4 regions of the Paenibacillus sp. FSL H7-0690 genome follow, and region 4 is predicted to be linked to each of the others. Evidence: predicted binding sites of a transcription regulator. Region 4 holds the regulator's gene; each other region holds the start of a gene.

Region 1 (7,920 bases), 300 kb from region 4:
GTCTTTAATGAGGAAATCAATACCGTACAGAGCAATGCGGCGGTAGTCGCCGATGATGCGTCCGCGTCCGTAAGCATCAGGAAGACCTGTAATTACGCCGGATTTACGCACAGCTCTCATGTCTGGTGTATATGCATCAAATACGCCTTGGTTATGCGTTTTGCGAATGTTCGTAAACATGTCAACGATGTTTTGTGGAAGCTCGAAGCCATAAGCCTTCGTAGCATCAACCATCATCTTGATCCCGCCGAATGGCTGGATGGAACGTTTGAAAGGAGCATCAGTCTGTACGCCTACAATTTGTTCCTTGTCCTTGTCAATGTAGCCTGGAGCATGTGAAGTGATTGTGGAGACAGTATCTAGGGAAACATCCCATACGCCGCCTCTTTCTCTTTCTTCCTTGCTCAATTGGGAAATAATCTTCCACAGTTCAGTTGTGTTACTAGTAGGTCCTACGAGGAATTCTTCGTTTCCTTCATAAGGCTTAATGTTGCTTGCGATAAAGTTGTTAACGTCAACTTTTCTGGACCATTTACCTTTTGTAAAACTTCTCCAACCGGATTTCACTTCTTGTACATCTTTTTCAATCACCGACATGCTAAATCCCTCCATCTATATTTATATTATATTTGTAGAGATCGCGGGCTTGAAGGTTGATCCCGTGTCTCGTGATCCCAAGAAAAATATGGTTGTTCGAAAATTCACAATCATTGTTCCATATATGGGACCGTTGTTTATATAAACATTTTAGTTTATTTTCTATAAATAGACTGTGACAAATATCACCTTTCCGGTGATATTTGTCACTTATATCTAATCCACAACCATCCTATTATCTACTTAACCAAATATTAATTATCAAATCTTCCGTAGAAAGCATTACGATATACATCTGCGAGTTCAGATACCAGCGGCAGCTTAGGATTGGCAGTTGTACATTGATCTTCAAATGCACGGTCAGCCAAGTAATCTACATGGGATTCAAAATCCTTAGGATCAAAGCCCAATTGTTGGAAGGATTCTTCGATACCCAGTTTTTTGTTCATGTCGCGAATAGCATTGATCAGGCTAGTTACACCTTCTTCAGTTGTGCGAGCTGGCAATCCCAGAATACGGGCGATTTCTGCATAACGCTCGTCAGCTACGAAATGTGAATATTTAGGGAACGAAGCGAACTTCGTAGGTTTCTTAGCATTGTAACGAATAACGTGTGGCATAAGGATCGCATTAGTACGACCGTGAGCAGTGTGATATTGACCGCCCCATTTATGCGCCAAGCTGTGGTTAATACCCAGGAAAGCATTAGCAAAGGCCATACCAGCAAGTGTTGATGCGTTATGCATTTTTTCACGGGCAACTCTGTCGCCTTCAAGAGCCGATTTTTCAAGGTATTGGAATACCAATTGGATTGCTTTAATTGCCAGACCATCCGTGTAGTCACTCGCCATAACAGATACATAAGCTTCGATGGCATGTGTCAATACGTCCATACCTGTATCAGCTACAGCAGTTTTTGGCAAGCTATATACGAACTCTGGATCAATGATAGCTACGTCTGGAGTTAGCTCGTAGTCAGCCAAAGGATATTTAGTGTGTTGTTCAGTTGTTTTATCGGTAATAACTGCGAAAGATGTTACTTCCGAACCTGTACCCGAAGTAGTTGGAATCGCTACAAACTTAGCTTTGTTTCCAAGTTTAGGGAATTTGTAAACCCGTTTACGGATATCCATGAATTTTTGTTTCAGACCATTAAAGTCTGCGTCTGGATGTTCATAGAATAACCACATTCCTTTTGCAGCATCCATTGGGGAACCACCGCCAAGTGCGATGATGCAGTCCGGTTGGAATCTGTTCATCATTGCAGTACCTTTTTCAACTGTAGTTGTTGATGGATCTGGTTCAACTTCCGAGAACACTTCGATTGCTACAGGAGTTTGGCGTTGACGCAGGTAATGTTCAACTCTCTCAACATATCCAAGCTTAACCATCATTGGGTCAGTGATAATTGCGACACGTGTGATATCAGGCATTTTGGTCAGGTACTGAGTAGCGCCTTTTTCGAAATAGATCTTGTCAGGTACTTTAAACCATTGCATATTCACGGTACGACGATTCACCCTTTTCACGTTGATCAAATTAATTGCTGTAACGTTTTGCGACACGGAGTTACGACCATAAGATCCGCAGCCCAGCGTCAACGAAGGGATGTTAGTGTTATAGATATCGCCGATCGCACCATGAGTGGAAGGCGAGTTAACGAGAATACGTCCTGTTTGCAGACGGTTAGAGAACTTCATGATTACTTCTTCATTGTTGGAGTGGATAGCCGAACTATGGCCCATACCACCAAATTCAACAACTTGTGCTGCGCGTTCAATACCTTGATCTGCGTTTTTAACTTTGTAGCAAGCAAGCACAGGACTCAATTTTTCAGCGGACAATGGATATTTAGTGCCTACACCTTCAAGTTCTGCTACCAGAATCTTAGTGCCGGCAGGAACTTGAATGCCGCACATTTCAGCAATTTTCACTGCGGATTGTCCAACGATTGCTGGATTAACCGCACATTTATCAACGTTCATAGCGCCGCTAGTAAGTTTGGCAGCTTCTTCTTTGTTAACAAAGTAGCAGCCATTAGCGATCATTTTCTTTTTCACTTGATCGAAGATTGGTTCTTCGATAATAACAGCTTGCTCGGAAGCGCAGATCATACCATTATCAAATGTTTTGGAAAGAATGATGTCCGTTACGGCTTGATCGATATCCGCGCTCTTTTCGATGAATGCAGGTACGTTACCAGGACCTACGCCAAGAGCTGGTTTACCACAGCTATAAGCTGCTTTTACCATTGCAGAACCGCCTGTTGCGAGAATAAGTGCAACGTCAGGGTTGTTCATCAAAGCGTTTGTTTTGTCCATCGTTGGCATTTCAATCCATTGGATACAATTCTCAGGTGCGCCAGCTTTTACAGCCGCATCATGAAGAATTCTAGCAGCTGCTGCACTACACTCTTGCGCAGATGGGTGGAAACCGAATATAATAGGGTTCCGTGTCTTAATCGAAATCAACGCTTTAAACATCGTGGTGGATGTAGGGTTGGTTACCGGTGTGATACCCATTACAATTCCGACGGGCTCAGCAATTTTTTGGAAGCTTTCATAAGCATTGTCTTCAATAACGCCTACTGTTTTATCGTATTTAATTCCGTGCCAGATATATTCTGTCGAGAAGATGTTTTTAGTAATTTTGTCTTCGTAAACCCCGCGGCCAGTTTCTTCTACAGCCAATTTAGCGAGGTACATATGTTTGTCGAGTCCAGCCAACGCCATTGCATGAACGATTGTGTCAACTTGCTCTTGATCCAGCGCCATGAATGCCTCATGTGCTTTTTTCGCTTTATCCACCAAAGTCTGAATATACTCTTCAGCGGTAGTTTGTTTAACTTGGGCGGCGACTTCGTTCTTAACTGCCATCTCCCTCGTCCTCCTGTCAATTTTTAGGTTGTTTTTCTCTACACATTTATCTTATCACATCATTTCCACCTTGTATAGTGAAATCTTTCACAAAGTATAAAGTTTTTTTGATTTGTTTTCAAAGCGCTTTCATTCGATCATATTATAGGTTTTTTACCATTATTTATGCTTTATTATTCCTTAAATCTAAAGTTTATGTTTAAAAAGACAAGAACCGATACCCATTTCCTACCTTTCCGCTCGCAAAAATATTTTAAAAATGCAAATCTAATTTTGTTGACACTCTATTTTTCTCATGACCCTCTAAAAAAAAGTCGGAAGCCATCCGTCGTGTTGATTTATAAAAATATCAATAATATAAACATAAAAAAACCGACTCCTAATGGAGCCGGTTCTGTCCTTCCTTGCCTATTCTACTTTAATTGTATCGAAGAATTTCTCCTGCACTGTTTTTGCAGCAGCTTCAAGCTGTGTCTTGGAATCTGTTCCTTTTTTGGAGAACAGTTCTTGAATTACATTGGACATGGTTGCGTAGTAGTCCTGTGTATTGTATTGCGCTTCCGGTTTACCGTCCAGCAAGCCTAAAATATCAGGGCTGTATTGATATACATTAGTATATTTATCATACACAGCTTTTGTTTTCTTGCCGAAGTCAGAATCTGCAGAATAGTAATCTAAGAGCGGCGGAATAAAATATTTGCCATCCGTTGTACGTTGTTGCAGAACCGCATCCAGTGCTTCTAGACCTTTATCTGAGAAGTAATCAAATGTAATATAACGGAATGCCATTTCTTGCTCGTCTGGTGTTGCATTTGGATTGATTACAAGGTAGTCACCACCAAGTACCCCAGTGTGTTTTCCGCCTTTTTCCATCGCAGGCATTGGATACGTAAGTACATCTTCTGGTTTCAGACCGCCTTGATTCAACGCTTGCTCAATAACACCGTCAGATCCAGCCATTACCATTGCTGTACGACTTTGTTGGAATGCGCCTACAGCATCACCCCAGCCCAGTGCCCAGTCCTGAGGAATCGCGTTTGCTTCCCATCTAAGTTTCTTGTAGAAATCCAGCGCTTTAATCCCAGCCTCAGAATTAAAAGTAGCTACAACCTTACCGCCTTCAATCTTCTGAATTTCACCGCCAGCTTCGAACAGGAAGTTGGTCCAGTTCCAGCCTGCTTCATTCCCTTTACCCATTGGAGCAATACCGGAAATCCCTTTTTTGGTATCAGCTACACCTTTCGCGGTATTCAGCATATCATCCCAAGTCCAATCCATAGATGGAACAGCAACGCCTTTTTCATCCAACATTTTTTTGTTGATCATTGTGGTTGTTACATAACCCTTTTGAGTTACGCCGAATACTTTTCCGTCAATGATAAATTGATTTTGGAGAACCGGGTTAATTTGATCCTTAAATTCGTATTTATTCCACAGATCCGTAATGTCAGCTACCCAGCCTTTTTCAACTAGGAATTTTGCTTCTGTAGCGTAAGTGTTAAAGAAGGTTGGAGCTTCATTCGCTGCCATTTTGATGCCGATTTCACTTACATTGTACTGCCAATCGTCTTTGACGATTTCAACATTCGGATACTCCTCTTGGAAACGTTTGATCTTGTCATCTTCCTGTGCTCTAACTTCGGTTAGGTCAGGGGTTGGATAGTGAATTTTGATGGTCACTTTTCTTTGTGTGATATCATCAGTTGGCGCTGCTGTAGCACTGCCAGCATTATCTGTTGCAGCATTCGTTGGCGCAGTAGTCGCTTCCCCTTCCTTGTTTCCTGTTGTGTTTCCGTTATTGTTGTTACCGCCGCATGCGGTTAACAATGATCCGGCCACAAGGAGGCTTAGTAGCACGCTAGAGTACTTACGCATTGAAACTCCCCTTTTCAATTCATAGTTATCTTACATATCGATCATAAAAGAGAAATCGTTTACAAACGAGGTGCATTTATATTCCTTTCATGTGCATGTTTACGATCCGTGACTAAATTCGTCGATCCGCGCTTATCCCTTAACTGCTGATAATGCGACGCCACGCATAATGAACTTTTGGAAGATCAGGAAGACAAGGATCGGCGGCAACGATACGATAAATAGGATAGCGAATTTAATATTCGTATTAAGTGCCTTTACATTAATAACGTATTTATAGATTGCTGTCGCGAGCGTATATTTCTCTTCACTGTGCATAACCAGAGATGGCCAGAACCAGTCATTCCATGCAGTAGAAAAGATAAAGATCGCCAGCGTAGCAAATATCGGAACCGACAATGGCACTGCAATGGAGAAAAAGCTTCTCGGCTCAGAGGAGCCGTCAATCCGCGCGGCTTCAAAAATTTCAGGATGTATCCCATCAAAAAAGTTCTTTAAGAGTAGAAAATAGAATGTATTCGCACCAGCCGGCAGCCAAAAGGCAGCGTACTGATTCAGTAATCCAAGCTCTTTTAGATTGACAAAGTTGGGAATCATGTAGCTGGTCGCCGGAATAAATAATGTCATCAGGAAAAAGAAATAAATTGCCTTTCTGTAAGGAACATTCATACGAGAAATGCTGAAAGCAGACATTCCCAATACGACTAGTGTCACGACCATATTCCCCACAAAAATATAAATAGTGTTCTTAAGGAACATCAGCAGATCAATGTAGTTCATCGCTTTTTTAAGGTTGCTGAAGTGCCATTCCTGCGGGAAAAAATGCGGTGGGAATGAGTTCACCTCTTGATTCGATTTCAGTCCGTTAAATAACGTCATACAGATCGGATACAGCATGCTAAACACCATAATCAAAATAACCACGCACATCAAGCCATAAACGATCTTATTGCTTGTTTTTTTCAAATCATGTTCTGAGAGAATCCCTCTATCTGCGCTCTTCATCTTAGTTGTCCTCCTTGTTAAGCTTGAACTGTAAAATGCCCAAACCACCTAGGACTATGAACATTAGCATGCCAAGCGCAGTCGCTGTTCCATAATCGAGTCGCGTAAAAGCATATTTTACGATCAGCAGCGCATAGGTAAGCGTAGTATTATTCGGCCCACCATCAAGCAGCGCCATTTGTGACTGATACCCTTGTGAAGTCCCGATAATCTGTAATATAAACATCAAAATGATCAAATTACGTAGCGAAGGCAATGTGATGTACTTTATACGTGCCCACACACCCGCCCCATCAATCTCAGCTGCTTCATACCAATCCCGCGGAATGCTGAGTACAGCAGCCAAGTATATTAACATCCCTGATCCAAACTGCTGCCACGTCTCCATAAAAACAAGGGAAATCATCGACCACCTTGTATCTGTCAGGAAGGCAACCTGGTCCACACCAAGCGAGCTTAATACTGCATTGATTGGGCCCACAGGATCATAAAGCCATCTCCAGAGTCCATATAGCACCACACCAGGCATTACAAAAGGTAGGTAAGCCGCTACCCGCACAAAGCCCCCAAACCTTCTCAGCTCCGAGATCATAATAGCAAAAGCAATCGGAACCCAGAACCCGATAATAAGACATAGAAGCATGTAATACCCTGTATTTTTTAACGCGGTCAAAACATCCGGATCACTAAGGGCTCTAGCATAGTTCTCAAAGCCAACAAAGCTATTCCCTTTTACAAAATCAACATGGTAGAAGCTGTACAACAAGCCTTTAAAAATTGGCACCCACAAGAACATTACAAAAATAATCACAGCAGGTACGAGGAACATATATCCCCAAAAGTTTTTCTTCCAGCGGTTTTGCTTGTAAGGTGTACCCTTCAGCGCCGGCGGATTTTCGGATACAACTGCGGTTTGATTCATCAGGCTCCCTCATTCCATTTTTCTTTCAGCATTTTTCGCAAAATGCTTCCTACCTTAAATTGTAGAAAATGAGGGTTGTACTGAACATGTCTAAATCTACCGAAGTAGTATGTGTTTTTACTTCTTCAATTCACTGGGGCTAATCCCATAATATTTTTTGAAAATTTTACTAAAATGCTCCGGTGATTCATAACCTACACGCTCGGCGATTTCGTATCTGCGAAGATCTGTGTTCAAAATCATCTCCCGGCTTTCTTCCATCCGCAGCTTAATTACATATTCCCACAGGTTGTAACCTGTATTTTTCTTAAACAGATAGCTCAAATAATTGGGGCTGACATGGTTTTTCTTAGCCACTTCATGGATGGTTAATCCTTTTTGCGCATAGTTCTCGTCAATATACTCTCTCGCTTTCTCTACAATCAGATTGCTGCGTGTATGAAGCTCTTCTACTGAAGGATCGGTTGTGTAGCTGTTCCAATTAAAATCCCCGTAGTAAAACACATAATGGTCATTGTGTTCATTATTCCAGAGAATGGCTTTGGAGGCTTGACGGTTCAATACAGCCATAAAAGAAAGACCCTTGAGAATCTGGCTGATGCCGATAACTGCATTTAAGTGCAGATATTTTTGAATATTAAAATG
Region 2 (7,920 bases), 3.1 Mb from region 4:
TAAAGTTAGGATCACTTAAATTAGGTACAAGAGATCTTTGGTCTGCTTCGTCTCTGTATCCCCATGTAACAAATCAAAAAAAGTCGAATGGTAGTTTGTATCGTCCTCATAATAAAGGCGTAACATAGTTTTCATTATTGATTCTCCCATATAAGATAAACAGGTTACATATTCTCTAGATGCTATCATTCATTGGATGAAACGTCTGTCAGAAATCTTTCACCACATGTAAAAATGCTGATTGTCTGACAACCAGCATTTTTGTGACGCTATCAATCTCAAGATCATCCGGATGAAATATATTTTTTTTAAAACTGTATGTCCAAATTCTCGATCCCCATGCTTGGTAGTTGGTCTGTAAAAACTAGTTTTCATATTAACAATATTAGAGTTCAAACATACATGTGAATCCTTCAAGATTTTATATTCTGTTACCTGAGGAAGATTGTCATAATTAACAATATCATATTCTCTTAGAATCGTTCTTAAAGGATCTGAAGCATCAATGATACTTTTTTCAAGCATTGTTGAAGTCAGTCTAATTAACGCAAATTCATTCCTACAGTATTGTTGAAGCAATTGAATTTTCTTTTATTCTTCCTCATTTGGTAAGAAGTATGGATTCATTTTCGCCACCTTATTTTTCCTGTTGTATGAGTTCCATTTTAACAGCTATAGTATTCATTTACGACATTGTTTAATATTTTTTGAAATCTATCTACGGATTTATAAAGCTAACGTCTAAAATAAGAACATATATTCGTAAAAACCCCGGACTTTTTGCTCAAATTCAATTATAATAAAGTTAATCTAGTTTGAATGAAGAGGTGCATTATATGAAACCAAATGCTATTGATCTATTTTGTGGTGCTGGAGGAATGAGCGAAGGCATTTTACAAGCAGGATTTCATATTCTATTTTCAAGTGATATCAACGAAGATGTAGAAAAAACTTATAGAAATAGACACGATCAACTGGGTCTTATTCAAGGCGTGAACACCTTCTTTAAAAGGGCTGATATTCGTGAACTACCCTCTAGCGAAATCATAAATTCAATTCAGCAACTTAAAATGTTTGAAAATAAATCATTACCAAAGATAGATGTTATTTTTGGAGGACCACCATGTCAAGGATTTAGTCGTGCCGGACAAAGAAAAAAAGATGATCCACGTAATATGCTATTTAAAGAGTATCTAAGAATTATTAATGACTTGAGACCAAGCTATGTTGTTATGGAGAATGTTGAAGGTTTTAATGATACACGACTTGATGGTTTTATTGGAGTAAACGGTAGGGTGTATCCAAATAATAGTTTAGTTCCTGAAATACTTAGAAATGAATTCGATGAAATTGGATACAATACTCTTACTCCACAAGTATTAGATTCTTCTAACTTTGGGGTACCGCAAAGAAGACGTAGAGTTATTTTTATAGGTTACCTAAACACCGTTCACCCACCAGCATATCCAATACCAACTACTCCTAACGAGACAGATAAGATCACTGTTTTGGACGCTATTAGTGATCTTATTGTAAATCAGAATAGTAAACTCACATTAAAAAAGTCATCAAAATATCAAATCGAATCTCAAAGAGGTCGTACAAGGACAACTTCCGGAAAATCAGTTGAATACAATAGTGAGGTTTATAATCACGATCTAGCAAAACATAATGAGATAATAACGGAGAGGTTTTCTCTGTTTCGAGAAGGGGAATCATCTGCAGCACTAATAAGAAGAATTAGATATGAAGGAATAGATCTTAGCCACTTCCCTTCATTATTAAGTCATTGCGAATCCAAACTAGCCGACTATACAAATACAGAAATTATTAATCTGTTTAAAACCGGTAATATTAGTGATGAGTTTCTAGATATATTGCTAACAAAAAAAAGTAATCGATTCAGATTAAATAGAAATAGTGTCGCACCTACAATGGTCACTTTACCAGATGACTACTTAACTCCCTTTGAAGATCGTATTCCGACTGTCAGGGAAATGGCTAGAATCCAGTCATTTGATGATAGTTTTGAATTTTTAGGTAAAAGAACTACTGGTGGTCCAAGACGGAAGATTGAGGTTCCTCAATATTCTCAAGTTGGTAATGCTGTCCCTCCTCTATTAGCTAGAGCTATAGCTCTAGAGATAATGAAAGCTCTAGAGCTATATCAGCCAGTTTATCAACTTTCATAATTATAAATAAGTTCCTCAAATTTGAGTTCCATCTTGAAAAAAACAGCAAGCTCTTGAGCACCATTGATTAATTTCTTTATACCAATAATTCAGTCGGATGGTCTTAACTTCTTCCATCTGAACCTTGTCAGCATAAAATTTATAGGCCGTTTAGAGGGTGAGATTATCCCACTTCCTAAACGGCTTTTTCTATTATCCAATTTATTGAGTATATTAACTGATTTTTTTCAAAACCACTTTCCCTTACGGTCTTTTCTGGTTGATGACTTCTGAGAGGACGAACTTGTTCTCCCAGCGGAGAATTCAATGAGACTCTTGAGAAGAGAAGAAGAGCAAGGAATTTGATATATTGAGCGAGATAAAGTATTCTTTGTATATTGTAGGAGTTTATTACGTAGTAAGAAATTTATTCACTATTTAAGCTATAGATTCTACATGTATTATATATTACTCAGTGCAAACTAGCTTAAAAGCGGAGACCGCAAACTAGCTTAAAAGCGGAGACCGCAAACTTAAATGAATACTCAACTGCCCATCCGCTTAAACCTCAATCATATCCGCTAAACCTTATAGCATATAAGGACGGATAGGTATTTCGTAATATTCTAGAGACTGTATTACTTTATTAATAGTTCTTCTTATATATGCTTTTTGATACATTCCCAACTGTACATGTATATTTGTGTACTTTTTAAAGTATAGATTAATCTATTAATTACAATATGGAAACAAGATTCGAGAAACCCTTCGTACATACACCACAAGGTAATTTATCGCAAACGAATTTATAAGTAATCCTCTCGCAAAAAATCGCTTCTTTTATTAACGTATACTCCAATTAAAGATTTGAGGATATTTCACATTATACTATTGGATTGGCTTCGGATATATTAAAATAAAATGGAGGGTAGAAATCTATGCCTGCAAATCTTAATACAGCATTAAATTTTCTCGAAACTCAATGGTCTTCAATCACAGAAAATAAAACAAAAGGTGTTTTAGCGGAAATTAGATTTATATCTTATTTAAATACAGCTAGTGTATTACCTCTATATGACTATATTATCCCCGGAGGATGGATTATTACACCAAGTAAGAATACTATCGTTTCCATTCCTACGAATAATCGGATAGTAATAATCCCCAATTTCAATGAATTCTCATGGACAGGAGCTATATCTCGACATTCATTAACTGCTCAAGTAATTGCACATAGCTACTTCAGACAAGCTGGAATGCATGTGTATTTTGCCGATATTGATGTACCTATAACGCCAGCGTTAGAGGTAACTTTCCAATCACCATCTGCGGGAAGCTATCCTACAACCTACGATCTAGTATTTAAAAAAGTTCATAAGGATGGACTTATCAACGTTCCAGTAACCGATGTTATGGGAAATTTTCCATCGAGAGTAGGTTTAAGAGGGTTGAGATCGTATGCGTCAGGTAGATTAAATAGAGCTGTTTTACCATGGACAAGTACAGGTATAGTTTCGGAATTATTTTGGAAGGAGTATTCTAGATATTTCTTACAAAGAAAATATCTGGTGTCCAATAATGATTTAGACTTTTTTATAGTTAGTAAAACCGGGAAAGCGTACCCTTTAGAATTCAAAAGTAAAGCTAGTGTTAAAGATGATAATTCTGTCGGAGAATGGTTTGGATTAGATGATGGTACCTTTGCCAAATTATCCTACTTTGTTTCGATAAGTAATAATATGGATGCACTTTTTGTTGTTGAAGAAATAGATGATACAACATCTGTACACATTGAATGGTGGGGAATTAAATTTTCCGAGTTATTAAAAGGGTGTAGTTGGGTTACTCAACCCGGTGGTAGAGGAATGGGCGGTGGGGCTACATCTACAATTAAGGTGCCAAAATTAATCTTCACAAAATTAATTGATCTTTTGCCGAAATTATGATAATTAAAAAATATAGTAACATATAAATAAGCAATTTGTTCTCTAGTTATAGAGTAATAAATCGTTTATTAAAGCATTTTAATAAAATAATAATTTTAAAAAAATGAAATATTATTCTTTTTTTAGTCCTTAGTGACATCGTTTGCTAAAATACGCATTGGCCAGTCCTTCTCCAATCAAATCTTTACGAAGCCCTATCTAACAAAAAAGCGGATTCATTTTCAGCTCCTCAGCCCAAACACCTATGTTGCCGGCTCTGTAAAGGTCGCGAGTATGCTTGTCACATCCACTTTTCCAGTCTTGCTCGTATGTGATTGGAGCATCCGGCTAATATGTCCCAACCTCAAAACCGGTATCAAACCATATTCGGATGCCGTTTCAACAACCCTTGAATTCCAGCTATTCGCTGCTACATCTGCAAATGCTATCTTCCCTTTCCCAAACTCCATTCCCAAACCGCATACGATAATTGCCGCGAACTTTGTTGGAGTACTATCTGCATTCAGGTAAAAAAACCGAGAAATAACACCTTATTTTGAAGTGTCTATTTCTCGGTCATAGTATATTCACCCGTTATTTTAATTAGTTAGATTGCCCTTCCATCGCTCTAATAGATTCATCCACCTTCACCATCATGGAACATTCGACTCTTTTGCGGAAGACGTCACAGCTGAAATCATAGGTTCCGACCAGGGAACCCGTCGCGTGCAGTGCATTGGCTGGACAACCACCGCTGCAGTAGAGTTTAGCCCAGCAGTCCTTGCATTCCGGCTTCGAGTAGCAGTTGCTCTCTTGGAATTGACATTGCAGCTCAGGTTGTGTGATGCCATCCCAGAGGTTCCCCATGCTATACTCTTCATCCCCTACGAACTGGTGGCAAGGAAAAAGCTCTCCCCAAGGGGTGACGGCAAGATATTCGGTTCCTGACCCACAGCCAGTGATTCTCTTCTGGATGCAAGGTCCTTCCGAGAGGTCTAGCATGTAGTGATAAAAGGTAAAACCCTTGCCTTGTTCACCGCGACCGATCATTTCCTTCGCGAGAATTTCGTACTGGTTGTATATCTCCGGCAGGTCCTCCTCGGTAAGTGCATAGGGCTCCTTTGGATCACAGATGACCGGTTCCATCGAAATTTTGTCAAAACCAAGGTCTGCGATATGAAATATATCGTTGGTGAAATCGACATTGTTACGAGTGTAAGTTCCTCGTACATAGTACTCTTGGTCTCCGCGCTTACGAACGAATTCCTGGAACTTCGGAAGAATATGATCATAGCTGCCTTTTCCGTTAACCGTTTGGCGAAGCCGGTCATGAACCTCTTTTCTTCCATCCAGGCTTAATACGACATTGTACATTTCCTGATTTAAAAACTCGGTGACCTCATCGTTCAGCAGCATCCCGTTCGTCGTGAAGGTGAAGCGGAACTTCTTTTTGTATTCTTGTTCTTTGCTTCTTGCATAAGCTACGATCTGTTTAACCACTTTCCAGGCTAAAAGTGGTTCCCCGCCGAAAAAGTCAATGTCCAGGTTTCGATGATGACCTGAGTTTTCAAGCAGGTAATCGATAGCTTTTTGTCCAACCTCATAGCTCATGATTGCTCGATCTCCGTTGTATTTCCCCTGGCTAGCGAAGCAATAGTCGCATGACAAATTACAGGTATGCGCAACATTGAGGCAGAGTGCCTTAACATAAGTTTTCCGTTTTTTTAAATCGAGCGAGAGGTTCTCATACTCATCTTTTGTAAAGAGCTGTCCATCATTTATAAGCTCCTCGATATCCGCGATGGTTTCTCGAATGTCGCTCTCGGAAATGCTGGAATCATCTTTATATTTATCCAACAGCGTTGTCACGATTTTGTCGACAGAAGTTTTCTCATAAAGCGCTATAATTTCATATGCTAGGTCATCAACAACATGCACCGAGCCACTATAGGTATCGAGCACGATATTGTATCCGTTTAGTTTATATTGATGAATCATACTTACTAATCAAGCTCCTTTTGCACACAAGTAGAAACGGCTTCGCCATCCTTTAGGGATAGTATCCATTTCTTAAAAATAGCCGCCCATCAGCAGAGCAATGGGCGGTAAAATTCCGAATCCTATCTGTTCATTGCATTTTCACACTTCTGGTTTGCAACGCCGCAGGAAGTTTTACAAGCGGACTGGCAAGAGGTCTGGCATGCGCCGCATCCGCCGTGTTTTGCGGTATCCATCAGTTTGCGGGTGCTCAGTGTTACGATTCTTTTCACGATAAATAACTCCTTCTGTAATTTCTTGTGATCACTTTCACTTAATTTCCATGGAACATCGTAGCAACATCACGCAGGTACGTCTATGATGCCTGTCACCTAGCAGAGCAGAGAGGGGTTAAACATAAGCATCAACACTAATTTTCGTGCAGTCTTTCATGCTTGTGATCGTAGGATGCGGCAGCGGGAACCAGAGTCAGAGCAATGCTAAAAAAGTGAAACAAAAAAGAGACGGCAATGATGCCATCTCTTTAACAACATTTTTTCTCATACTTGTCCGTAAAGTCCAATAAATATAAGGATTTCATAGCACTGTATCCTTCCTTACCAGTAGAGCGACACTCTCCACATACGTGGGTGGACAATGTGAACAAACTTATATGAGGAGCCCTAAGACACTTCCAGACAGTTTATCTGCTCTTGACGCCTTAGTTCATAAAAATATTGCACAATTGGATGCTTTAACTTCATCTTCTCGCTCATGTTTAAAATCCGCTTTTTCCCAACTCGTCGGTCCAATAAGGCTAGAATATTCAATAAGATATCGTCGCTTTCTAAGCTCTCCTCTATGGAAATAGATAAATACTTAGTAGCTATAACAATAAAGTTCGATTTACTTAATAATGCCTGAGCTGACAAAAGTTCCTTTGCAAGTTCTGATATTTTTCTGCTTCTTGCAATGACTATTAGCCGATCCTCCGGGATGATCCCCTTACTATCTTTTCTAACCGCTTCAATTTCTTCATGGCTGATAGGAATTTGAAGATCTGAACCGAGCATAACATCTATGGCGTGCTGCAGAGGGACGAGAATAACCCTCCTATCCATAACCGAACGGATGCTTTTTGTACTCTAAGGGGCTTGAGCCGACTCTATTTTTGAACACACGACTAAAATAGTACTGGCTCTTATACCCTACCTTCACGGCCAGATCCCCGATTTTGATATTCGGCATTACGTCATCCAGAATCTCCTTCGCCTTCGATATCCGAAGCTCGGTGACATAGTCAAGGAATGAAGCACCGATTTCTTGCTTCATACGCTTGCTAAGATAGGTTTGGTTGATATGAAATAGCGCTGCTACTCGAGTAATAGACAGCTCCGGATCCTGATAATGACTGTCAATATACTCGGTCACTTTTTGGATAAGCACTGTTCCATCCCCTGTATACCCGGGAAGCTCCCGCTCCTTATCCACCCTGTCTTCATGTGAATGCAAAGGATATTTTACCTGAAGATGCTCATCGATCCGATGAAGCAGCTTGTTCAGATCACTCTTCGGCACAGGTTTCAATACATAATCGAATGCTTGCAGTTGCACGGCTTGACGCGCATATTCAAAGTTATCGTACCCGCTGATGATGACAACCAGAACCGACGGGCAGCGTTCGCGCAATATATTCATCAGATCGAGCCCATTCATATTCGGCATGTTGATGTCCACAAGACATACATGTGGTGGGGCTTCCTCCACCATATTCAATGCTTCGTTTGCACTTTTCGCTTCTCCTGCAACCTCAAAAAGATACGGACTCTCCTCAATGTATTGTCGCA
Region 3 (7,920 bases), 3.1 Mb from region 4:
TTTGTACGGAGCTTAATCAGAGAAACTAATGCTGATAGAACTTTTAGGGGATGAAAAATTGATGCAACTTAAGAAGTTAAATGATAAAAGTATAGACCAATTATTTGAAGCCATTTTAACATTAAAGAATATGGAAGAATGTTATGTTTTCTTTGATGATTTGTGCACCGTGAACGAGATTCAATCGCTGTCGCAACGACTGGAAGTAGCACGTATGCTCGGCAAAGGTTCGACCTACAATCAGATCGAAGCAGAGACAGGAGCAAGCACGGCTACTATTTCTCGTGTAAAACGTTGCCTGAACTACGGAAATGATGGTTATAAATTAACGCTGGAACGTTTGGGACGCTAATTTATGGTACCGGGCGTACTTATTATCAGTCACGGCTCCCGCGACGAGGTTTGGGTGTCGATTGTGGAAGAGGCCGTAAGCGAATTATCGCTAGATGAAGAGATGCCAGTGGTGGTCTCTTTTTTAGAGCTGGTAGAGGGCCGTCTGATTCAAGATGGAATAAATGAACTGGAACATGCAGGGGTCACAGATATAATTGTGATCCCATTGTTCGTTTCCTCGGGTAGCACACATGTCGATGAAATAGAATATGCACTAGGGGCTAAACCTGCACCTGAACGTGAGACCGATTTAGAGCCGTTCCACGTGAAGGCTAAGGTTCACTATGGTTATCCTGTCGACGATGACCCGGACATCGCTGTGATGATCTGGGACAAGCTCCGTAAGCTGTCTACGGAACCGGAACGTGAGACAATTCTGCTAGTGGGTCACGGCAGCATCTATGAGGGCTTCCGCCAGCGTTGGCAGCAGGGCATCTCTTCACTGGCAGGACGTGTACGTGAGGTGAGCGGCGTAGCAGCTGCCGATTACGGTCTGCTGAATCCGGACAGTGTAAGAAGCAAAGTGGAGTATTGGCAGGAGCAGGGTCACGAGGTTTTGGTGGCGCCGCTTTTTTTGAGTGAAGGTTATTTCACTAAACATGTGGTTCCGAACAGACTTAAAGGGTTAACCTATAAGTATTCTGGCCAGACGCTTTTGCCGCACCCGCTTCTTCCGCATTGGATTGAGAGACAGGTAGAGACACTCCTCGAACAGATTCGAAAAAAGAGTTAAAAAGCTTCCTTTTTAGCCCACTTAATCATGAAAAATAGTGCCCATTTCCGTGGATAATACGGGATTTGCTGCATAGACATATATATAGTTATTTTTGCCTAATAAGGTGTCGTGAATTGTTGTATAATGGAATATTTACGATAAATGTCCTCTGACATTGATTGTAGTGGTCCGAATTAGGTATAATCAATTAGGTTATTCTATTATAAAAAACAGGTGGCGTTCCGGTAATGAAAACTGCGAGATTGATTTATAATCCCACTTCTGGACGGGAAGAAATGAAGAAGCGGCTCGCCGACATTTTGGACCGGCTGGATACGGGTGGCATTGAAGCCTCCTGCCATGCAACGACCGGAGAAGGCGATGCTATGTTAGCTGCTGCGGATGCAGTAGAGCGCGGTTATGATCTAATCATAGCAGCCGGTGGGGATGGCACTTTAAATGAGGTTATCAATGGTATGGCGGAGAAACCTAATCTCCCCCCGCTTGGCGTATTGCCACTTGGGACTACCAATGATTTTGCACGTGCGATGGGGATCCCGAAGAATTGGGAAGATTCCGTTGATTTGATCCTTCGTCAAGAGTCGCGTCCGATTGATATCGGTAAAGCCAATGATCGTTATTTCATTAATATAGCAGGCGGTGGCAGTCTAACCGAACTGACCTATGAAGTTCCCAGTAAGCTGAAGACCATGATAGGGCAGCTTGCGTACTATTTAAAAGGTATTGAAAAAATGGTCAGCCTATCTCCTCAGGAACTAATCATTCGTGCCAATGGGCAGGAGGTTATTCATGATGAGTTCATGCTGTTCCTGATTGCAAATACGAATTCTGTCGGCGGCTTTGAAAAACTTGCCCCCGGCGCTCGAATCGATGACGGTCTGTTAGATGTTATTGCGGTTAAAAAATGCAACCTGGCAGAGTTTGTCCGTTTGGTTAGATTGGCCCTTCGTGGCGAGCATTTGCAGGATAAAAAGGTTGTGTATTTCCGTACAGATGCAATGGATGTAATCTCTCCAGGGCATGTCCAATTGAACTTGGATGGAGAACTTGGCGGAGAGCTGCCGGGTCGTTTTCGGATTTTACCGCAGCATCTGCGGATTTTTGCTCAGAATAATTAGGGTTGTTTGAAAGTAAGAGTGGGATTATACAGCGATGATAATGAAAGAAGTGAACAATAAATAATGAGTAAACACCGCAGTGGACGCAGCACCAGCCGCCCAGCCGGCAAGGCGCCTGTCGCCGGACTGCCTGTGAATAAAAATGATGAGGTTATGCTCGATATTATCGGCATGACCCATGAAGGTGAAGGGGTAGGCCGCGTAGAAGGCTTTACCCTTTTTGTGCAGGGAGCCCTTCCCGGAGAGAAAGTCCGGGCAAGGGTGCTCAAGACCAAAAAGCAGTATGGCTACGCCAAACTGCTGAATATAGTAGAAGCGAGCAGCGCCCGCATCGCGGCGCCTTGCGAGATCTATGACCAATGCGGCGGCTGCCAACTGCAGCATATGGACTACACTGCTCAGCTGGCGTGGAAACGGCAGCTGGTGGTGGACAACCTGGAGCGGATTGGGAAGCTTCGGGTGAGTGGTGGCGGGGATAGCGGAAAGAGCAAAGAGAATGAAGCTGTTGAGAGTCAGACGGACAGTGCCAACTATGGCGGCATTGCAGATGGTACGACTGATGGCGCTGGAGTAGCTCATACAGATGGCATTCTTGTCCGCCCGACACTCGGCATGGACGAGCCTTGGCGTTACCGCAACAAGGCTCAGGTACCAATTGGTGTAACCGAAGGCGGTCTTGTAGGAGGCTTCTATGCACGCGGAAGTCACCGTATCATCGATATGGAAACCTGCTTAATCCAGCATGAGGATAATGATGACGTTGTGCGCAAGGTGAAAGACATCGGCAGAGAACTTGGCATCTCTGCTTATAGTGAAGAAACCGGTCGTGGCCTGCTGCGCCATGTCGTCGTGAAGAAAGCTTTCCGTACCGGTGAAATGATGGTTGTCCTCGTAACCAACGGCCGCGACATCCCACACCTGGACGCCTGGCTCGGCAGCATCCGCGAACAGCTGCCAGATGTAGTCAGCATCTGCCAGAACGTCAACACTCAGCGTACGAATGTCATCTTCGGTGGCGAAACCCGCGTCCTGTGGGGCAGAGACGTCATCTATGACTACATCGGCGATGTACAGTTCGCTATCTCAGCGCGTTCGTTCTATCAAGTGAACCCGGCACAGACTGAGGTGTTGTACGGTAAAACCGTTGAATATGCCGGACTAACTGGCAACGAAACGGTTATTGATGCCTATTGCGGCATCGGTACGATCTCCCTCTTCCTGGCACAGCACGCAGCCAAGGTATATGGAGTAGAGATTGTGCCTGAGGCAATTGAGGATGCTCGGGCGAATGCGAAGTTAAATGAGATGAAGAATGTAGTGTTCGAGGTTGGTGCCTCTGAGGATGTAATCCCTAACTGGAAAGAGCAGGGGATTACGGCAGATGTTATCGTGGTCGATCCACCGCGTAAGGGCTGCGATCCGCGGTTGTTAGAGACGATTCTGGCTATGAAGCCGGAGCGTGTGGTGTATGTGTCGTGTAATCCATCGACACTGGCAAGAGACTTGCGGGTGCTCGAAGATGGCGGATACAAGACAGTGGAGGTAACTCCGGTGGACATGTTCCCGCATACGGTGCATGTGGAGTCGGTGGCTTTGTTGGTGAGGGATGTAACAGAAGAATGTAAATGAAAACAAGGCGAAGTCGAGAGCGCAGCTGCAGCAAGAGTATGCAATGACCAGTCATATTCGCCCGGAAACTTCGGACACTGAAGTATTACGAAACGCCGAGCAGAGGATAATATCATAAAATATATTTGTAAAAATTTTGGCGAGTAACATAAAACGTCTATTTTTTGTGGACGAGCGCGGGGAATTAAATTTTATCAGGGATTTCCCTGAAGCGTTCGCCAACCACATATCTGCATAATAAAGCTCTTACGAAGTAGGTCTATGCCTATTATCCGTGAGGGCTCTTTCTCATTTATTAATGATCCTGCAAAAAGTCAGCCCCATATGGAACCTTCGAGGGTACCATATGGGGCTCTTTTTGTTTCCGCAAATTGCGGAAGCATGGCGCAGGGACAAGTTCCTGCGCTTTTTCACATTCAGTTAAAGGAGAGAAATGCAATGAAAGCAAAAAACAAAGTGGAATAATATTCCTTTTTTTGGAACGATAAAAGAGCAGCGAGTTAGACGAGCGTAGCCCCTAGGCTCCACCATAAAAAAATCGTGAAGATCATCGTGGTCACACTTTTGATCACAGTGCTTATTTTTTTCATGCCGATGACACGAATACATAGCAAACCGCCCTGTTCGCATTGTTGCTAACAGGGCGGTTTGCTATGTCATAGAGGGCAGCTTGAAAGTTAGAGTCAACCTGCACTTTACGAACTATCTTGCACGTTTTTAAGGCTAACTTATTAATAGAGCAGTTACACAAAAAATAAGATTACTCTGCTACAACTTGTTTGCCTGCAATCCGGCCGAATGTGAAGATATCAGCGATGGCATTACCGCCAAGACGGTTTGTACCATGAATGACCCCTGTTACTTCACCTGCAGCGAACAACCCAGGGATGACTTCGCCTTTTTCATTCAAAACGCGAGTCTTCTCGTCGATCACCAAGCCGCCCATTGTATGGTGAACGGAGGGTACAGCTTTTTCGATGTAGTAAGGGCCTTTTTCAAGAGATTTCAATCCACCGCGATGTTTGAAATCAAGGTCTTTACCTGTTTTCGCATAATCATTTACTTTATTAATCGTTTCTTTCAAAGTGTTCACGTCAATTTTAAAGAAATCAGCGGCCTCTTCAATCGTATCGGCTTTAAAGAGCAAGCCTTGTTTAACGAGTTGATCGTATTCGTCTTGATGAACTTCGATCGTTTTACCGATATCCTCAATGCCTTGATTCCATAATTGATACGTATATCCACCCGTTTGGGCAAGAATTGCTTTAGAAATAACGTCACGACGTTCTAATTCCTCAACGAAGCGCTTGCCTTCTTGGTTAATCAGGATTGCACCATCGAAGCGGGAGTCTGCAACCAGAGAAATAACACCTGTCTCGGGATTACAGATTGGATACGTTTGAATACTCTCCATGTTTGTCAGTTTGGCGCCAATCGTTTCTGCCATAACGATACCGTCACCTGTAGATCCTGGTGTATCGGTAGTCATATATTTTTCATCCATTGTAGGGTTATACTTCTTACGCATCTCTACATTGGATCCAAAACCACCGGTAGTGATGATGACGCCTTTGTTCGCATGGAATGTGATCTTGTCGCCAGTACCCGAAGTCGCAGTTACACCTGTTACTTTGCCGCTTTCGTCCTTCAGCAAGGTTTCGGCTTTCATATTCGTTTTGATCGTGATTTGATCAGCGTCTGTTTTGGCTTTTAACTTAGTAATCAATTCAACACCTGTATGACCTACAGGAATCAACGCACGTTTTCTGGAATGGCCACCAAATTGGAACAGATGATCAGGTAAGAACTCTACCTTGATATCATCGCGCAGCCATTCGGCAGATGCTAGAGCATTGTCGGCAAGAATACGAACCATCTTTGGATCCCCGAGATTGTCTCCGCCTTTCATCGTATCATTATAGAACAAGTCAGCCGTGTCATCTGTGATGCCAAGAGCACGTTCAACCCAGTTGTCAGGCGCATTCATCTCACCACCGGAGATCAATGTGTTGCCGCCAACAGCTGGCATTTTCTCGAGCAGAACTACATTAGCTCCAGCGCTCTTCGCTTCGATAGCCGCACTAAAGCCAGCACCCCCGGCACCGATGACGACAACATCATAGGTTTGCTCGACTTCTTCTTTGTCTTTGCTTCCACTGACTGCAGCGCCAGCGACAAGGGTAAGTCCAGACTTCGTAATTGCATCTTGAATGGCTTCGAGATATCCTTTGCTTGTAACTGTAGATCCGCTAATGGCATCAACTTTTGCGCTGTTAGTTGCCATGACATCTTGCTTGAGCTGCGTATAAACAGGTTCTGCAAGTACTTCATTTTCCTTATGCTCTGTCACTTTAATGTCAGTGATCTTGTTATCTAATAAGGAAACTTGTACTTTGATATCGCCATGTTTACCTTGCCCAACTCCTTCAAAGACTTGAACTCCGTTTGCATCTGCAGCGGGTGCTGCATCTTTACCGCCGCAGGCAGCAAGCGTGAACATAAGACTGAGGACTAGTAGAATAGATAACAGCTTTTTCGTGTGAGTTCGCATAATATCTCCTTCATTCTGTTGTGGATTGGTTACATACACTAGGGAGAGGAAGATTTGCTAGGCAAATCCTTTATCTCTAGCCTAGACATGAATGTTATTTCATGTGAAAATATGCACAAGACCTATTATAGATTTAGTACAGCATTATGTATTTGCACAGATTAGTGTTTTTTTGTCTTTTTCGGGCATGTAAGAGACGGATATTGTGAAGGGCTATGATTACAATGAAATCAATTCACTTAAAAATCACGTTAATCGCAGGAGGCTGCTTCTTGCTGCTGTTCGTTGCATTGCTTGTAACAATATATTTGGAGATGAACCATACGGTTGTCCCTTTGAATAAGAACTTAACGCAGCAAGTGGTTACTGCACGCAGCGACCAGATTGATTATTGGTTTAATCAGCGCATTGGAGAGATAGACATGCTTGCTTCTCTAGCTTCGGACCATCAGTGGACACGAGATGAATTGCTGCAAGAGTTCGATAAGTTCGAGGCGAAGAAGCAAGTAGAGTACGAATCCATACGCGTGGTGGATATTCACGGAAATTCCTGGTCAGCAAGAGACAAGCCTTTTTCGATACTAAACCGACCCTACTATCGAAAACTGCTGAATTCAGATTCCAATTATGTGGTGAGCAATCCGATCGTATCCAAAGCGAATGCAGCCGAAATCGTCGTCATTCTTTATCGCGTGAATCCATCGGTGAATGATGAGGTAGCTTATATTGCCGCAGCCGTCTCCGTCAAGAAGATGAGGGAGATTGCTCAAGATGTAATGCTATATGACCAGTCAGGCCAGCTTATCGTCGATTGCAGAGAGCTGGGTGAAGAAGATGGAGCGGAGGATACAGCAGATAAGAAGAACATGAGTGTATTTGAGGCTCCAATTCAAAATGTGGAAGGCTGGAAGTTAGTACTCAAAGTACCGAATTCAAGTCTATCGTTAGCGGTGATCAAAACCCAGCGGACTGCATTGCTGGTAGGCGTTCTTATCGGTAGTGCGTTTATCGTCTTTCTGGTGCTGCTTGCTTCTTCCATTATTCGTCCAATTCAGTCGCTTCGCCAGGTAATGGAAAATGTGCAGAACGGCAACCAAACCATACGAGCAGATGTTACGCGCTCGGATGAGATCGGCGATCTTGGACGAAGCTTCAATGACATGCTTGTTCAATTATACGCTGTGGAGCAGGACCGAAAGGAGATGGAACTCAGACTGATTCATGAGCAGATCAAGCCGCACTTTTTATACAACACATTGGATACGATCCAGTGGATGGCAACGGAACATGGAGCAGACAATGTGGTGGAGATGGTGGAAGCGCTTAGCGCGTATTTCCGATTAGGGCTTGGCACAGGCAGTCCATACATTCTGCTTGATCAGGAGTTGTACCATGTCGAGAGTTATCTTCATATTCAAGGTGTGCGATATGAGGAGATTCTGGACTACGAGCTTCGATATGATGAAAAGCTTGATCAGTGCCAAGTCGTTCGC
Region 4 (7,920 bases):
TGTATTGTACCTTGTCTGTCGCAAAAATTTATAAAGCCCGACATATAATGATATCTTAGCATGCCTGAAAAGTAAAAAAAAATAACCAGCATAAATATTTATGCTGGTAAACGCACGCTGTCACGAAATTGACATCGAAATTGCTCTCCAGAGAGCACTTCTTCCTTCATTAAAATGTCAAGGGAGTAATCAAATACATTTCGTTGCTTTTCAAGGTGGTCGTGAGTACGTACCATCAATTCATCCAATATTTTACTGTTTTCCTTCATAAGCTCTTCAGTAGTAACCATTTCCAGCTTGGCGATACCCAACGAAGTCAATCCGGATTTCATCATGGTTTCGACAATATTCAGGGCCTGATCAAAATCGCCACGCGAACCTGTGCTTCGTCCGCCATAATACATTTCTTCTGCAGCCGCTCCACCAAGTGCGATCATAATCTGATCTTCTAGATAATCTTTAGTGTACAGATACTGCTCTTGTTGAGGATTGTGACGTACATAACCAAGGGCTTGCCCCCGCGGAGTCAGCGTAACCTGACTGACACTTCCCGGACGGAGCAGCTCAGCCATAATGGCATGTCCCAATTCATGGATTGCCACCCGCTTTTTCTCTTCGTGGTTTGTTTCTCTGTCCGTTTTTTCCCCCATCATAACCTTGTCAATCGCCATCGACAGATGCCGCTGCTCAACCTCTGTCAATTCCTCACGCATCATATAAATTGCTGCCTCATTCATAACACTTTCGAGCTGAGCACCGGAGAAACCATAGGCTTCTTCGGAAATTTTATCGAGGTTCACATTGGCATGAAGCGGCTTATTTTTGGCATGTAATTCGAGAATCGATCTGCGGCCTTTTTTATCAGGCATGTCCACTTGAATATGACGGTCAAACCGGCCAGGACGCAGCAATGCTGAATCAAGCATTTCTTTACGGTTAGTGGCTGCTACCAGTAGAATGCGTGGTGTTTCGTTGTTATAGATCCCGTCCATCTCAGTCAACAGCTGATTCAAGGTCTGATCATATTCTCGCTGCTGTCCGCCTTCACGCTTTCCGCCAATTACGTCAATTTCATCTATGAAAATAATAGCGCTTTGCTTGTTTTCCTTAAGGGCGCGGGTACGGGCATCCTTAAACAAATCGCGGATACGGCCGGCACCGACACCTACGTACATTTCTACAAACTCACTGCCTGATGCTGCCACAAATACAGAGTTCGTATAATGTGCTGCTGCTCTAGCCATAAGGGTCTTACCTGTTCCTGGAGGGCCTGTAAGCAGAATCCCTTTCAAAGGCCGAATCCCGAATTTGCTGATTTCCTCATGCCGGATCAAAAAATCCAACGCTTCACGAAGCTCCTGTTTTGCATTGTCTTGCCCGCCAATTTCTTCAAAAGTAAGCTTTGAAGGTCCATCCTTCTTGCGTTTCTTCCCGGCACCTGCATTTACCGCAAGTCCGCCTCTTAAATGAGCAATGATAAGTAACGCCGTGAGCATCCCAGCAGCAATTACAATCGGGAATATATTAATGCCTAGAAAAGCCATAAAAATAAACAAGACAGGAACAAATCCGATTAGAATTTCTTTAAGGTATTTAGGCATTATTCCATACCCCCAATGTCGCAGGTTTACGCGGCAAAATAATAAATTTGCTTTCTTTTCCATTACTCAAGCTTACATAGACATTATTGTCATCAATTTCTGTTGAGGCTATCACATTTTTATATTGTGGATATTGCGCTTTGAGTCCATCAAGTTCTGTGGGTATAAGTGTATATTTACGGCTCTCCATAGCTTCGGCTACAGAGAACATCGCTTTATCCCAGTATTCATCCAGCAGTTCACTGGAGTTCTGTTCTACATCAAGTTTTAGTGTACGTCCATCAATCATCGATTTTCCTTCTTGGGAGACGTACTGAACCAGTTCACGTAATTTCGTGCCTGGCTGGAGATCAAGTTTCAAAGTGACCTCATTGCGGTTAATACTGATATGAGAATTATTGACGCCCTCATATTGAGATACAATCTTCTGAAGTGGTTCCTGCATTGCAAACTGACGATACAAAAAGAAGCCACCAAACAATAGAGTAGCCGACAGTAGAGACGTTATCAGCACAGGTACAAGACGTAATTTCAAGAAACGTCCTCCTCTCAAAGATGACAAAATATAAAGCTCATTATAATAATTTATAGCTACTTGAGAGCTCATCAGAGAGACTGAAGTCTCTTATTGCTGTTCCTAATTACAAGTAGTAGTATATCACAGGTGTATATACTAATTTCAAAATAAATGTGAATATATTTAAAATTTAATTTTTTAAATATTTCCATCAATACCAAATAAATTCCTCACTTTCGACAAAACTGGCCTTGATTTTTAATCAATCGGCCTATTTTCGCATGTGAATTTAAGAGAATATTCGGTGATAACTACCCATTCAGTATATCACTTAGTATATCACTTTTGTACATCAAATAAATGTAAACAAGCGAACTTATAATAAGTTCGCTTGTTTACTATGCCACCCTTAATTTCCTTATGTTCAGCTTAACTTTTAGGTAAACTGTAACCTTCGCCCATTCGGGACCCATCCGAAAAGCGATAAAATTGATAATAATACCGACCGCTCTGATTATAAAAAAGCTGCCAAGCATACTCTCCGTTATATACTCCCGGCAGCAAGCGTTCAATCGTTATGTCCGGAAGATCAGCTTTGATAATGCCGCGTATTTGGGCTTCCGAGGTTCCTTTACTTAGTTCCTCAGCAAACACTGCGTCGTCGCCTTCAGCAAATTTTCCATCTACCGTAAAGCGGACCCAGACCATAAGAGCAGTCCCGGCTTCATTTTTCCCAGTTAATACCCAGTACACTGCATTTTCATCCCAAACCGATTTTTGTGCTTTGGTTACCTCTGTTAGACCCGCTCTGGTTTTGGCAACATCCTTAGCGATATCACGCTCGTTCCATTGATCTTTCATAATATAGGCATAGAACTGGATAAGTCCAAACCCCAGGAGCAGAATCAGAACTGACCCCAGGAGGATCCATTTTTTCCTTTTCTTCAAGGTACAGCTCCCTTTCTAGTAATATATCTTTTTTGATTATATAACACACCCGCGTGTTTATCCAAAATTTCATAATTTTCTAGCTTTCCCAGTCTTAAAAATGCACAAAAGGCCGCAACTTTTGCTAAAAGCAAAAAGTCACAGCCTATTATTTATTCGTTATTCTCCAGACTTAACGCTTCAATAAACCTTCGAAGGCTTCTTGCGCTTTACGCCGGATAGCTTCCTCATCCAGGGTTAAGCATTGTCCATGCTTGATGACCTGTTTACCATTCACCCACACATGCTCAACATCCTTAGCGCTAGCAGAGTAAACTGCATGAGACAACAGATCTGTGTGTGGCAGCAAATGCGGCTGATCGATATCAATAGCAATGAAATCAGCTTTCATCCCTACAGCAAGTCTGCCTACATTATTTAAAAAGATGGACTTCGCGCCATATTCTGTAGCCATACGCAGAGCTTCTGGAGCAGGGACAGCCGTTGGATCACCGCTGACACCCTTATGAATGAGAGCTGCAAGCCGCATCTCTTCAAACATATCCAAGTTATTGTTGCTTGCCGCGCCATCCGTGCCAAGAGACACCTTCACACCAGCTTTTAGAAGATCAGTAACCCGAGCCACTCCGCTAGCCAGCTTCAAATTACTGCCCGGATTATGAGATACACCCACATTATGGCGAGCCAAGATCTCAATCTCTTCATCATTTAAATGAACACCATGTGCAACTATCGAGGGACGTGTGAACATTCCAAGCTTCTCTAAGTGAGCTACAGGACGCAACCCGTAATCCGCCACATTTTGTTCCACTTCACGTTTCGTTTCGGACATATGCGTATGCATCGGTAAATCCAGATCATGCGCTGCCTGCACGAACTTAACCAGGAAGTCAGGAGGGCAAGTATAAGGGGCGTGTGGCGAGATCATAGTAGTAATTCTACCGTCAGCCTTTCCATGCCAGTTACGGGCAAAAGAAATCGCTTCCGCAAGCTTGTGATTCTGTACATCCTCTGGACATAACCCGATCACACCACGCATCAATACGGAACGGATACCTGATAACTCAGCTACCTCGGCTACTCGGTCCATATGATCATACATATCGAGGAAGGTCGTAGTTCCACCCTTCAGCATTTCCAATACAGATAAGGAGGTTCCCCAGTATACATCATCACCGGTGAACTTTTCCTCCATTGGCCACATCTTCTCCTGAAGCCACACTTGTAGCGCTAAATCATCTCCATATCCACGCAGCAAAGACATCGCCGCATGACCGTGTGTGTTTACAAGTCCAGGCATGAACAGCAGACGGCTGCCATCAACCACTTGCACTCCAGCTTCCATCTGAGGCTCTTCTTTTCCTATGTAAGTGATTAAATCATCTTCAATAGTCATATATCCACTCAGAACCGGCTCATCCGTTCCCGGAGTCAGAAAATACCCGCCCTTAATTATCGTTTTATTGTTGTTCATGTTCACTTTCTTCCTTTCCATCCCGCAAGTAATAAGCAAGACTTTGCAGATCAGTTGTAAAATCAGCTGCATGCACCCGGATATTCGGTGGTGTCTTCAGAATCACAGGGGCAAAGTTCAAAATCGCTTCAATCCCAGAAGAAATGAGGATATCTGCTACATTTTGAGCTTCTGAATCAGGTACGGTAATAATGCCAATGCGAATACCTTGCTCACGAATTGTGCTGCCTAGTTCATCCATCGGTTGCACAGTAAGGGAGTTGATCTTACGTCCAACCTTAGGAGCGTACGAATCAAATATAGCCGTGATTTTCATAGTATCTTTGAGATATGCATTGTAATTAGACAAGGCATGTCCGAGATTACCTGCTCCAACTAAAGCTACATTAAGCTGTTGATCCAGCTTCAGGATATGACGGATTTTCTCAATAAGATACGTTACATCATAGCCGATACCTTTTCTGCCGAAGTCACCAAAATATGCTAAATCCTTACGAATCTGTGCGGGATTAAGATCAAGCTTTTGCCCAAGTTCCTGAGAGGAAACTGTTAATATTTCGCGATTCTGGAGATCATTCAAAAAACGCAAGTACACAGGCAGTCTGCGAACAACGGCTTCTGATATTTTATCCGATTTCATATTTTTCCTCCTAAAAATAGTAATGTTCTTGTGAAAATCCATATTCAAACGTCTACCTCTCCTTATTAAGGACGGGACTGTAACACACCGCCCTTAAGGATAAGGAGGAGCTAAACTGAAGACGAGCGTTTTAAGAAGCGCCGCCATCCTCTAGCCATTCCGCTATGCGAGGGACCATTTGATCAGTAAGCATATGCTCCATTTTGGGACCAGGCAATGAATAAAGGAAATACTTCCCGTAATGAGATTCAATAACCCTTGTATCATAAACAATAACTATTCCACGATCCTGCGCCGTGCGAACCAGTCTTCCGAATCCCTGCTTAAAACGAATAACCGCTTGAGGAACAGATAATTTCATGAACGGATTCTTCTTCTGGGCCTGCAATAACTCCGACTTCGCTTCCGCCAACGGGTGATTCGGTGGTTGAAACGGAAGTCTCACGATGGCCAGGCAAGTCAGTGCTTCACCTGGAATATCTACACCTTCCCAGAAGCTGCTCGTCCCCAGCAATACGGATGCTGCACTGTCCTGAAAGCGGCGGATCAACTTGCTCCGGCTGCCACCTTCCACGCCTTGACCAAGCACCGTAATCTCTTGTGAGGCCAAAGCCTCTTTAAGCGGATCATATACCTGACGCAGCATTTTATAAGAAGTAAACAGAACCAGCATCCGCCCACGTGTTGTTTTAGCAGCTTCCGATAATGACTGTACGAGTGTATCGACAAATCGAGCATCGCCCACACTCCCCTTCACACTAGGAAAATCACGCGGTATAACTAGCAGTGCCTGCTCGCGATATTTAAAGGGAGATGGAAGGAGTGAGGTCATTAGACGTCCCTCTTCTGCAGCTTCGTTAAGTCCGAGATTATCAATCATAAATTGAAAAGATTTATCTACAGATAGCGTCGCCGAGGTAAGCACGATGCTTTTTTTCTTATCGAAGAACAACTCTTTAAGCTGGCTGCTAACATCCACAGGGACGGCATACAGCTGTAGGGATTTGCTGCGGTAATTTCCATTTGCCTCCAGCCAATATACTACATTATCGTCATTCAGCCCCATAAAGAATCTTACTTGCTCACGTATGGAAGCCAAATCTTTAAATAAACCGCTAATATCAGTAACAAGGCTGTCTGCTGAGGATTGGCTTTCCTGGTCACGCATCTCGTTAAGCATTTTATCACCCTTACGGATGATGTCGCTTAACGTCAGATTCATAGTGTTCTCTAGCGCAACCAATTCATCCCAATCCTTCGGCTTACGGGCAGGAAGCAACCGCATAACCAGTTGTCCCGCTTCTCCTGCCCCTGCATCACTGCGTTCCGGCAATAGGCTGAACAGCTTGTCGCTGAGTGCATCCCAGGTTTCTTTGACAGTAAGCAGATCCGGGTAGATCCGATCGATGACTCCGCTCCATTCTGAAGCCTCTTCACTGCCTGACGACTGTAATATTTGACGCAGAGCAGGGAGCTGTCCGTTTCGGCTATCTTTATACAGTCGCGATAACGTGTGTGCCACCGTGAAATGCTTCATATGCATGCCAAGATGTTTACCAGCCACATCTTCTAAATGATGTGCTTCATCAATGACAAGATGCTCGTAAGCCGGAAGCAGCTGGTGCCCAGCCTTAACATCTGCGAATAGCTTGGAGTGGTTCGTAATAACCACATCAGCAATCCCAGCTTCATGCTTGGCCCTATGATAATAACATTTGCGGAACCAAGGACAAGAACGGCCCAGACAGGAATCGGTATCGCTTGCCACCGTCTCCCAGAAATCACCGCCCCGGCCGCTTAAATTCAGCTCTTCATCATCCCCTGATTCACTTTGAGTGAGCCATACAATCATCTGAGCGGCAGTAAGCGCATCTTCCCTTGGGCTTATAAAGTCCTTTTTATTAATTTTATGCTCAAACTTACGCAGACACAAATAATGCCCTCTTCCCTTAAAAATAGCAGCTTTAAACGGAAAAGGAACTACCTGCGTTAACAAAGGGATATCCCGCTCGCGCAATTGGTCCTGCAGATTAATGGTATGAGTGCTGACCATGACTTTTTCATTGGTGCGAACGCTTTGATAAATGGCAGGCAACAAATAACCGAGCGATTTACCGGTTCCTGTGCCCGCTTCGATCAGTAGGTGTTTGTCTTCGGCAAGTGCCGTCATCACCTCATTGATCATAATATCCTGAGCTTCCCGGCTTTCATACTGCGGTAATGTGTCTTTAAGTCGTTTGGTTACTTCGTCCATATAATCAGTAAAAGATAAATTCGCTAGCGGATTCTCAGCATGCTCATCTCTAGGTGGCGCTAACTCCGTCCAATCTCCTACTGCAAGCGCTAATTGACGATAGAAAGTCAGATCACCTTCGGGCTGTAGCGTCTCCGCTTCCCGCTCTCGCAGCAGACCATCAAAGTACCAGCCCAGATCACTATCCTCTTCGGTAAACAGCTCACAGAGTCTCTGGATCGTAAGCAGCGGCAGCTCGTAGAGCTCCTCCAGACATTTCAGCAGCACTAAAGCAGTCGCAAGTGCATCACTATCTGCCTGATGCGGACGATCATGTGTCACTCCAAAATGAGCACTGACAGAGCCAAGTTGATAAGATGTGAGCGAAGGAAAGCAAATTTTCAGAAAATCAATCGTATCCAAAATCCGCCCTTGAAATGGCAAATAACCACAACGATCTAAAGCATTTTGTAAAAAATGGAAGTCAAAAGCGACATTATGCCCTAC

Evidence for each region. The regulator Rex, encoded in region 4, represses fermentation and respiration genes when NADH is low (regulators of the CRP and FNR family bind a similar motif). The targets are predictions, from matches to a motif close to TTGTGAAATATTTCACAA.
Region 1: a site for Rex is predicted at 3,549-3,566, ahead of adhE (bifunctional acetaldehyde-CoA/alcohol dehydrogenase). Genes of this name have one in related genera too.
Region 2: a site for Rex is predicted at 6,392-6,409, ahead of scfA (six-cysteine ranthipeptide SCIFF). Genes of this name have one in related genera too.
Region 3: a site for Rex is predicted at 6,529-6,546, ahead of MHI32_RS03780 (flavocytochrome c). Genes of this name have one in related genera too.

What each region holds. Positions count from the first base shown of each region.
Region 1 is NZ_CP150281.1:4,973,288-4,981,207, forward strand. It holds gene pflB (formate C-acetyltransferase) at 1-597, opposite strand, end outside; gene adhE (bifunctional acetaldehyde-CoA/alcohol dehydrogenase) at 852-3,473, opposite strand; gene MHI32_RS22020 (extracellular solute-binding protein) at 3,882-5,348, opposite strand; gene MHI32_RS22025 (carbohydrate ABC transporter permease) at 5,481-6,353, opposite strand; gene MHI32_RS22030 (sugar ABC transporter permease) at 6,355-7,275, opposite strand; gene MHI32_RS22035 (response regulator) at 7,393-7,920, opposite strand, start outside.
Region 2 is NZ_CP150281.1:837,658-845,577, reverse strand. It holds gene MHI32_RS03815 (DNA cytosine methyltransferase) at 837-2,192, shown strand; gene MHI32_RS03810 (hypothetical protein) at 3,110-4,117, shown strand; gene scfB (thioether cross-link-forming SCIFF peptide maturase) at 4,700-6,094, opposite strand; gene scfA (six-cysteine ranthipeptide SCIFF) at 6,217-6,366, opposite strand; partial or broken gene MHI32_RS03795 (hypothetical protein) at 6,757-7,134, opposite strand; gene MHI32_RS03790 (response regulator) at 7,187-7,920, opposite strand, start outside.
Region 3 is NZ_CP150281.1:829,349-837,268, forward strand. It holds gene MHI32_RS03760 (YerC/YecD family TrpR-related protein) at 62-352, shown strand; gene MHI32_RS03765 (CbiX/SirB N-terminal domain-containing protein) at 356-1,126, shown strand; gene MHI32_RS03770 (diacylglycerol kinase) at 1,357-2,247, shown strand; gene rlmD (23S rRNA (uracil(1939)-C(5))-methyltransferase RlmD) at 2,311-3,876, shown strand; gene MHI32_RS03780 (flavocytochrome c) at 4,637-6,427, opposite strand; gene MHI32_RS03785 (histidine kinase) at 6,700-7,920, shown strand, end outside.
Region 4 is NZ_CP150281.1:4,672,210-4,680,129, forward strand. It holds gene MHI32_RS20595 (AAA family ATPase) at 99-1,601, opposite strand; gene MHI32_RS20600 (hypothetical protein) at 1,594-2,136, opposite strand; gene MHI32_RS20605 (DUF5590 domain-containing protein) at 2,548-3,066, opposite strand; gene MHI32_RS20610 (amidohydrolase) at 3,239-4,540, opposite strand; gene MHI32_RS20615 (redox-sensing transcriptional repressor Rex) at 4,527-5,180, opposite strand; gene dinG (ATP-dependent DNA helicase DinG) at 5,311-7,920, opposite strand, start outside.